Regions from separate parts of the Mesorhizobium sp. M1273 genome, predicted to be linked through region 2. Evidence: riboswitches for the same ligand, from Rfam matches in the RefSeq annotation. Region 2 holds a riboswitch; the other holds the start of a gene.
The links. Region 2 has a riboswitch for cobalamin ahead of NKH30_RS26495 (CbtB domain-containing protein). Riboswitches for the same ligand answer to the same signal wherever they lie in the genome.
Positions count from the first base shown of each region.

Region 1 (4,196 bases), on a different contig from region 2:
GTCTCGATACGTCGCCGAAGATGATGGGGGGGCGCACGTAACGCGACCCATAGCTCTGCACCCAGGCATGCTGGGTGAAGGCGAAGCCGGACAGCTGCTCGCCGAAATGCTGTACCATGTCGTTTCGTTCGAACTCACCGTGCACCAGCACGTCCAGCCCGATCTCTTCCTGCCAGCGAATTGCAGCCTCGATCTCCTTCTTCAGGAAGGTCTCGTAGTCGACATAGCTCAGCTGGCCCTTCGCATGAGCGGCCCGCGCCCTGCGTACCTGCGGCGTCTGCGGGAAGGACCCGATGGTCGTCGTCGGGAACGGCGGCAGCCCGAGCGTGCCGGCCTGGACTCTGGAGCGCTCGGCAAAAGCGCTCTCTCGTCGCTTCATGCTGTCGTCAATGGTGGCGATCCGCCCCTCAACCAGCGGGTCATGGATCTTCGTGGATGTCACGCGAGTGGCGGCAGCCTCGGCAGACGCTTTCAACGCGCCTGCCACCGCATCCCTGCCTTGGGACAGGGCCCGGGCAAGCAACACCAACTCGTCGGTCTTCTGGGCCGCGAAGGCGAGCCACGACCTGATGTCCGCGTCGAGTTCCGTCTCCATGCGGAGGTCGATCGGCACATGCAGCATCGAGCAAGAAGGCGCGATCTCGACGCGGTCCAAGGGCCAGCCGGCGACGATCGGTTTGATGCGGTCGAGAATGGCGGGCAGGTTCGCACGCCAGACGTTGCGGCCATCGATCAAGCCAAGCGAGAGCACCAGATCCTTCGGTGCGAGCCGACCCACCGTTTCCAGCTGCTCGGGAGCGCGCACGAGATCAATATGCAGCCCGGCCAGGGGCAGAGAAACCGCGGTTTCGAGATTGTCTCCCAGCGGCCCGAAATAGGTAGCCAGCATGATCTTCAGCTCGGGCGCGGCTTTCGACAGCTGGCCATAGGCGAATTCGAACGCAGCTCGTTCGTTCGGGTTCAGATCGAGGACAAGCGCTGGCTCATCGATCTGCACCCAGTCGGCTCCAGACAGCTTCAGCCTCTGCAGGAGTTGCTCGTAGACGGGCAGCAGCCGCGGCAGGAGCGCGATGGGATCGAATCCTTCGGCAGGCGATTTCGCCAGCTTGAGGAAGGTGATCGGTCCAAGGATGACTGGGCGTGTGTGAACGCCGAGAGCTTTAGCCTCGATGAAGTAATCGACCGGTTTCGTCGACGAGAGGGCGAACGTCTGATCATCGTTGAGTTCCGGCACAATGTAGTGATAGTTGGTGTCAAACCACTTGGTCATTTCCATCGCGGTTACATCAGACCGATGAGCCGCCTGCTGGTGACCAGCGTGTCGACAATCCTCCGTCTGACCCTGGTTGCCCCGCGCCATTGCGAAGTAGATGTCAAGTGGAACCTCGCCGCTATTCCAGCCGTAACGGGATGGAACGGCGCCGACCATGGCTGCGGTGTCGAGCACATGGTCGTAGAGCGAGAAGTCGTTCGACGGGATTTTCGACACGCCGCGATCGTGCTGCTCCTCCCAGCTAGCGGCACGGAGCGCCTTCGCGGTCGTGAGAAGGTCGGCAGCGGACGACTTTCCGGACCAGTAGCTTTCAAGCGCGAATTTCAGTTCTCGCCGACGACCGAAGCGGGGCACGCCGAGCGTTGCTACAGGAATTTGCTGAGAGACAGTCATGCCAGACCCCGATGGTTGGGGCGTCGGTGACAAGGAAGGCGCTAGCAGGCCGGCACGAACGCCAGGCTGCAGCGGCCACCGAGACACCCCGCCCGTGGACGTAATTCGCCGTGGCAGGTCTCCTGGCTCGCGGGGTCATAGCCTCTACCCGTCTTCCCAAGGCTATTCGCCTCAGTGACATGAGTGGGGTTGGCTCGCCGCTAACAGTTGCGGGGGCAGCGCCGGCATCGCATCGGCTTCCCTCTTAGCTCCGCTGCGGCAGCGCCGTACGGAGAACCACGACGCGGGAGACAATTACAGCAGTTCGCTTCTTTGTCAACGCCGCATAAAGAAATGTTTATGTCGTTATGTTAAATTTCCGTTGGCATGTTCCAAAGGTCGCCTCGAAAGCGAAAACTGTGGAAGCCTTGAGCGGCCGGTAAATCAAAGCAATGACGCACGGCGCCCTTGTCCAGGAGGATAGGAGTTCGTCGGCTGCCGGCAGCAAACATACCGGCAAGCGCCGTGGTGCTGCTTAGCGCATCATGCGAACCACCTCGGCGTCGAACTTCGGCTCCGAGGTTCCGACCGCTTCGTTGGTGATCTGCTCGCGACCATATTCGGCTCAATGGCGAGGCTGTTGCCCATGTGGAAGCTGTTGGCCGTGAGCCCTCGGTGATATGACACAACGATTTCGGGGGGAGCACACCGAGGCCAGGCGCAGCGGCGTGTTGCGAAGTGATCGAGGCCAATGTCTCGAACTGCTTGTTCGCAGCCCACCGGCTCAAGGTAACCCGGCTCAAACCACCGGGCCAGCTCAAGTCCTGTCCAAATGAGGCCTGAGCGGCAAATCGTCGTGCACGCGCACGGTTTGGCGTTCGATCTTGTGATGCGTCTTGGGCGGACAATCGCCACGGTGCAGCGCGCAGAAGCGGTCCCCAATTGGGAAGCCGAGGGCGGTGAGGGCAAGCCAGCGCCACAGGCGGAAGGGGACTTGGACCTGTTTGCCCTGCTGGACCACAAGTTCGCGACACAGGGCCTCAAGGAGAAGACCAAGAGTGATTATGCGCGGGACCTCGCCAAATTCATCAAAAGCAGCGGGCAGTCAAAGTTCGGCGCCGATTGACATGGAGATAGCCATCGCGGCGGACCGCCCAGGCGGACCGCAAGCCGGAATACAACCGGGTGCAGGCGGCCAAGCTCGTCCACAAGATGGCGTCGGGCACACACCGGCGATGGGAGAGCGGACCGTGGAGTGCAGGAACTTTACGCCTATCCACGCTCCCGTGGACGTGTCCTGCGGCACATCGGCAGCGATATTGAGGAGGCAGTTGAGCTTCTGGTCGAGCACTCTTACCTGCCGCTACCTACGCTTAACGTCATCTCGTACTGAAAACGCACCACGCAAGGTCGAGATGTAACATGCGCCCTTCGTGGATGGTTCTAAGCTTCCTCGGGCGCGGTCAATCTGTGATAACGGTCGCTTGGAACCTCCATCACCGCGACGCGATCAAGGTTGGCGTATCGCGCTCGGTAGTAACCTTCTTCCTCCACTTCGGCGAAACTACACTGGGGAACGTCAAAGGTCGCAGCTTCCAATCCGAAGAAAGTCGTAGCGGTTTCTTCATCCAAGAAGTTCCACTCATCTTCTCCGTCGTCATATGTGACGCGAACATAGGAGGCCATGCGCACGGCTTCCTGATCACCCATCTCTGCGATGATGGCATCGCATTCTTTCTTCAGCTTTCCTGAAACCTCACCCTTATCCCAGTCATCCAAAGCCCGATAGATTTCTGGATGATAATACTCTGGCATCTCCTCTACATCTTCACCGATAAGCTCAATGGTGCGGACATATTGCGGATTTATCAAGAGTATTTTGTTGTCAAGGCTCCAACAATACAGCCATGGCCTGCTTGTGTTATTTCTACGAAGATTATGAAGTTCCTTCAACTGACGTAAAATCGATTCACGCGCCTTTTCATCGATAGGATATTGGCGGCTGCCAACAGTCGTCTTGATTCTGAGCGTGCCGTATCGCGTTTCGGCATCGGCAATTGCAAACGGGCTCGTGCGCCACTCCTCGACATCAATCTTCCAGCCCAGCAGCTCCTCGACCGTGCATTTCAACGTGAGACAAAGGTCCTTGATCTGCTCGACGTTCAACTGCGTTTTGCCTGTTTCCCAACGGGCCACAGTCTGTTGCGTCGTTGCCATCTGCTCTGCCAAATCTTTTTGAGTCATGCCCAGTCGAACCCTAAGCTCTTTCATGTTCATAACTCACCTCGCGTGTTCAACACACGCATTGTGGATGAATTAATCTAATCGTCAAGCGTGTTCAAAAATCGCAGCATGTGTTTTTAGGGCGTCTTCGAGGCTCCGGCAGCCGTTCGTGACCACTTGCGCCAGACACAGGGCTGGTACACAGCACGAATGGGGCGATCAAAAATTACTGCTGAAATTCAGATAATTATTGTGGGCGAGTCTGGATCTCTCTGATCGACACGATAGTCGACCATCACCATGATCGGACCGCTTCGTGGCCGCAGGT
Region 1 is NZ_JAMYLV010000031.1:29,563-33,758, reverse strand. It holds gene metE (5-methyltetrahydropteroyltriglutamate--homocysteine S-methyltransferase) at 1-1,666, opposite strand, end outside; cobalamin riboswitch at 1,762-1,962, opposite strand; gene NKH30_RS25515 (hypothetical protein) at 2,517-2,771, shown strand; gene NKH30_RS25510 (helix-turn-helix transcriptional regulator) at 3,089-3,922, opposite strand; partial or broken gene NKH30_RS25505 (MFS transporter) at 4,135-4,196, opposite strand, start outside.
Region 1: linked by a shared signal. The riboswitch ahead of metE (5-methyltetrahydropteroyltriglutamate--homocysteine S-methyltransferase) and the one ahead of NKH30_RS26495 (CbtB domain-containing protein) in region 2 are both predicted to bind cobalamin.

Region 2 (4,196 bases):
GGCCAGCACCTCTCAACCGTCTTGGCGCTGCGCGCCAATCCACCTTCTCCCACAAGGGGAGAAGGAAGAAGAGGCGCCAGCAACACCCCTCAGAACTCGATCCCCTGCTGCGCCTTCACGCCGGCGGAGAAGTGGTGCTTGGTCACGCCCATCTCGGTGACCAGATCGGCCGCCTCGACCAATACCGGTTTGGCGTTGCGGCCGGTGACGACGACATGCAGGCCTTCGCGACGCGCCTTCAGCGCCGCGACCACCTTTTCGAGATCGAGGTAGTCGTAGCGCAGCGCGATGTTCAGCTCGTCGAGCACCACGAGGCTGATCGACGGCTCGGCCATCAGCTCCAGCGCTTTCGCCCAGGCAGCCTCGGCCGCCGCGATGTCGCGCTTCAGGTCCTGTGTCTCCCAGGTAAAGCCTTCGCCCATGGCGTGCCAGACGACACGATCGCCAAAACTAGCAAACGCGTCCTTCTCGCCGGTGTGCCATTTGCCCTTGATGAACTGAACGACGCCGACGCGCTTGCCATAGCCGAGCATCCTGAGTGCCAGCCCAAAGGCGGCCGTGGTCTTGCCCTTGCCCGGTCCGGTGTTGACGATCAGCAGCCCCTTCTCGACCGTCTTGGCCGCGACCTCTGCGTCCTGCACCGCCTTGCGCTTGGCCATCTTGGCGCGGTGGCGCTCCTCGTCCTTGGGATCGATAGTATCAGCCATGTCATTTCACCTTGAGCGGCAGCCCCGCCACCATCAAAAGCACGGTGCCGGCAAGGGCCGCGACGTCCTGGTTCAGCCGGCCGGCGGCGTCGCGAAACCGTCTTGCCAGCGCATTGTCCGGCACGATGCCCTGGCCGACCTCGTTGGACACCACGAACCACGGTCCGCGCGGCCGCGACAGCACATCGGCCAGCCTCCGGCATTCGGCCTCGACATCATGGTCGGCCAGCATGTGATTGGTCAGCCACAGCGTCAGGCAATCGATCAGCACCGGCTGGCCGTCAGGCAGCGCTCCGATCGCGCCGGCAAGGTCGAGCGGCGCATCGATGGTCGTCCAGCCGGCGCCGCGGCGCGAGCGGTGCAGCGCGATGCGCTGGCGCATCTCCTCGTCATAGGCTTGCGCCGTGGCGATATAGCTCCAAGGCGGCGGGCCGACCGTCACCAGGCTCTCGGCATGCGCGCTCTTGCCGGAGCGCGCACCGCCGATGACCAGGGTCAGTGCCCCGGCAGCGCGGTCAGGCAAAGCTGTCGCGCAGGCTGGTCGCCGTGCCCGTGAAGCGTCCGCGCACCACGCCGACGACCGCGCCGAGCACCAGCCAGAACACCAGATTGGTCAGCGTCACCGCCACCACGAACTGGTGGTGCAGGCCTTCCGGGATCGCGGTCTCGAAGCTATCGGGCTGCGGCGCGCCGACAATATGCGGCGCCATGATCAACGCTACGGCAAGGATCGCCAGCGGCAACGATCTGCGGAAGGCGATAAGGCCGAGCCCGGCGGCGGTCGCCACCACTGTTGCCCACCACCAGATCTGGCGTTGGACAAGGTCGGCCGCCGGCATCGCAGGCAGTTCCGGCGGCAGGCCGAGGCCCGGCGCCAGCGTGAACACGGCAAAGCCGGCAAGCCCCCAGAACAGGCCCTGGCGCCAGTTGCCGATGCCGCCGGCGAATTCCGAAACCGCGACCAGGACCAGCGCGAAGCCGATGCCGGTGACGATATTGGCAACGACGCTGAAGCCGAAGCGCTCGAAACCGTCGGCCGGCGCCCAGCCTTCGCCTTCCGCCGGAGCCATTGCTTCAGCCGGTGCCGGCGCGGCGCTGCTCATAGCCGTCGTGCCCGCGGCGCTTTCGGCCGGTGCCGCAGGTGCCGCGGCATGGTCATGGCCGCCGCCGGCCTGTTCGTAGACTTCCGCCTTCAGGATGAGCGGCACCGTGGCATAGGCTTGCATGCAGGCGAGAGCCACGCCGGCCACAAGCCCTGCGATCGCCGCGATGAACACGACGTTGCGAAACAGTGTCATGATGTCAGCCCCTTGTCAGTGGCAGGGAAAGCCCATCGAATGGCGATAGTCGTGCGCGGCATTGTGGACCGCATCGATATGCGAGAAGCCGACAAAGCCCATGACGAAAATGCCGAGGAATGCAGCAAGCGCCAGCTGCATGAGACGCGACTGCGAGGAGGCGGAAGCGCCGAGCGAAACGGAAGCGGTATTCATGTCTTGTCCTTTCGCCCTCCACCCGAGGGCATAGAAGTCAGTTTCCTGTCGCCGGCAGGTCTCCTGGCTCGCGGATCAGCGCCCTTCCCCACCTTCCCGAAGGCGAACCTTCAGTGGCATATGGAGAGGACTACCGCACACAGTTGCGGGGGCAGCCGCGGCATTGGGCAAACAATTTCGCCCGCACCGCATTCCCTCTTGGTTCCAAACGGAACCGACGACATCAGCGACTATAGGCAGAATCGCCGCGCCCGGTAAACCAAATTCCGCCGGATCGTGTGGCGAATGCGCCGCCTCGCCAAGTTCGCAGACCGGCGCCGCGATTGACAATTTTCGCAGCCGGGTGTCGGCTGGCGGATGGAGAGGAAGCCGGGCATGCAACCCAGCCCGAACAAGCGATCCCTACAACGGCCTGACGCGGCCCGAGCCGACGCTGCCGTCAACAGCCTATTGGGACATCGCGGCCTATCAGCGCGATCTCGAGGCCATCTGGTATCGCAACTGGCTGCTCGTCTGCCGCGACGCGAAGCGCTCGCCGATCCGGCCGCCGATATCGACAACATCGTCGCGTTCGGTACCCAGGTGCTGGAGGAGGATGCTGATATCTGCGAGGTCAACCAGATGGGCCTGCGCTCGATGCGCCATAAGGCCGGCGTGCTGATGCCCGAGGAATACGACTTGCACCGCTTCCACAACTGGGTGCGCGAGCGCCATGCGGCGCTCGCACATCAAAGCGATTTGGGCAGATAACGCCAGGTGACGAAGCCGCAGGCCACCGCCAGCAGCCCGAGCGTCGCGAAAACCGCGCCCAGGCCGAAGAACGCCAGCACGCCGGCCAAAGGCTTTCCGGCTGTGGCCTAAAGCAGCCCTGATGCCGACCGGCGCCAACACGACGCAAGGCCCAGCTTCTTTTGACGGTGGCAACCGTGATAGTCGTCTTGCCGGGGCTGAACCAAGACAGCGAGACCATGAGCATCGACACGCCGACCGCAGCCGTTCAGGATCAACCGAAGTCGAAGCGCATCGCCGTTATCGACATTGCACGCGGCATCGCTTTGCTTGCCATGGCGAGCTATCATTTCACCTGGGACCTCGAATTCTTCGGCTACACCGATCCCGGCCTCACCGCCTTCGGCTGGTGGAAAATCTACGCGCGCTGCATCGCCTCGAGCTTCCTGTTCCTGGTCGGCATCAGCCTCTATCTCGCCCATGGCAAAAAAATCCGCTGGACCGGCTTCTGGAAGCGCTTCGCCATGGTTGCCGGGGCAGCGCTCGCAATATCGCTGGTCACCCGCATCGCCACGCCCGACGGCTTCATCTTCTTCGGCATATTGCATGAGATCGCGCTCGCCAGCCTGCTCGGCCTGGCGTTCCTGCGCCTGCCGGCGCTGCTGACGCTGCTTGTCGCCGTATTCGTCGTCGCTGCGCCTTTCTACCTGCGATCCGAGCTTTTCGATCATCCGGCTTTGTGGTGGGTCGGCCTGTCGGCGACCAACCCGCGCTCCAACGACTACGTTCCGCTGCTGCCCTGGTTCGGCGCCGTACTTGCCGGCATCGCGGTTACCAAGCTCGCTGCCACCTCCGGCGCGCTGACGCGGCTGTCGGCCTTGGCGCCCGGCCGCTGGGCAAATCCGCTGGTCTTCATCGGCCGGCACAGCCTTGCCTTCTACCTGATCCATCAGCCGGTGCTGATCGGCTCGGTCTGGCTGTTTTCGCAATTCATGCCGGCGCAGGCCGAAACCAGGGAGGTGAGTTTTCTGAAATCCTGCCAGATATCCTGCGAGCAGGCACGCGACACCGAGTTCTGCTCCAGCTATTGTGCCTGCATGCTGGACACTCTCCAGGGCGAAGCCTCGCTTGACCGGCTCTACAGCGACGACCAGTCCCCGGAGTGGAAGGCGCATATTGGCGAGCTCGCCGGCACCTGCACCGCCCAAACCGAGGCGGCGGAACCGGGAACGCGCTAATCGAGGGAGGACAATAATGAGCGACAGTC
Region 2 is NZ_JAMYLV010000034.1:12,867-17,062, forward strand. It holds gene cobO (cob(I)yrinic acid a,c-diamide adenosyltransferase) at 90-707, opposite strand; gene cobU (bifunctional adenosylcobinamide kinase/adenosylcobinamide-phosphate guanylyltransferase) at 709-1,230, opposite strand; gene NKH30_RS26490 (CbtA family protein) at 1,223-2,005, opposite strand; gene NKH30_RS26495 (CbtB domain-containing protein) at 2,021-2,200, opposite strand; cobalamin riboswitch at 2,237-2,434, opposite strand; gene NKH30_RS26500 (SRPBCC family protein) at 2,576-2,950, shown strand; gene NKH30_RS26505 (heparan-alpha-glucosaminide N-acetyltransferase) at 3,169-4,167, shown strand; gene NKH30_RS26510 (methyltransferase family protein) at 4,184-4,196, shown strand, end outside.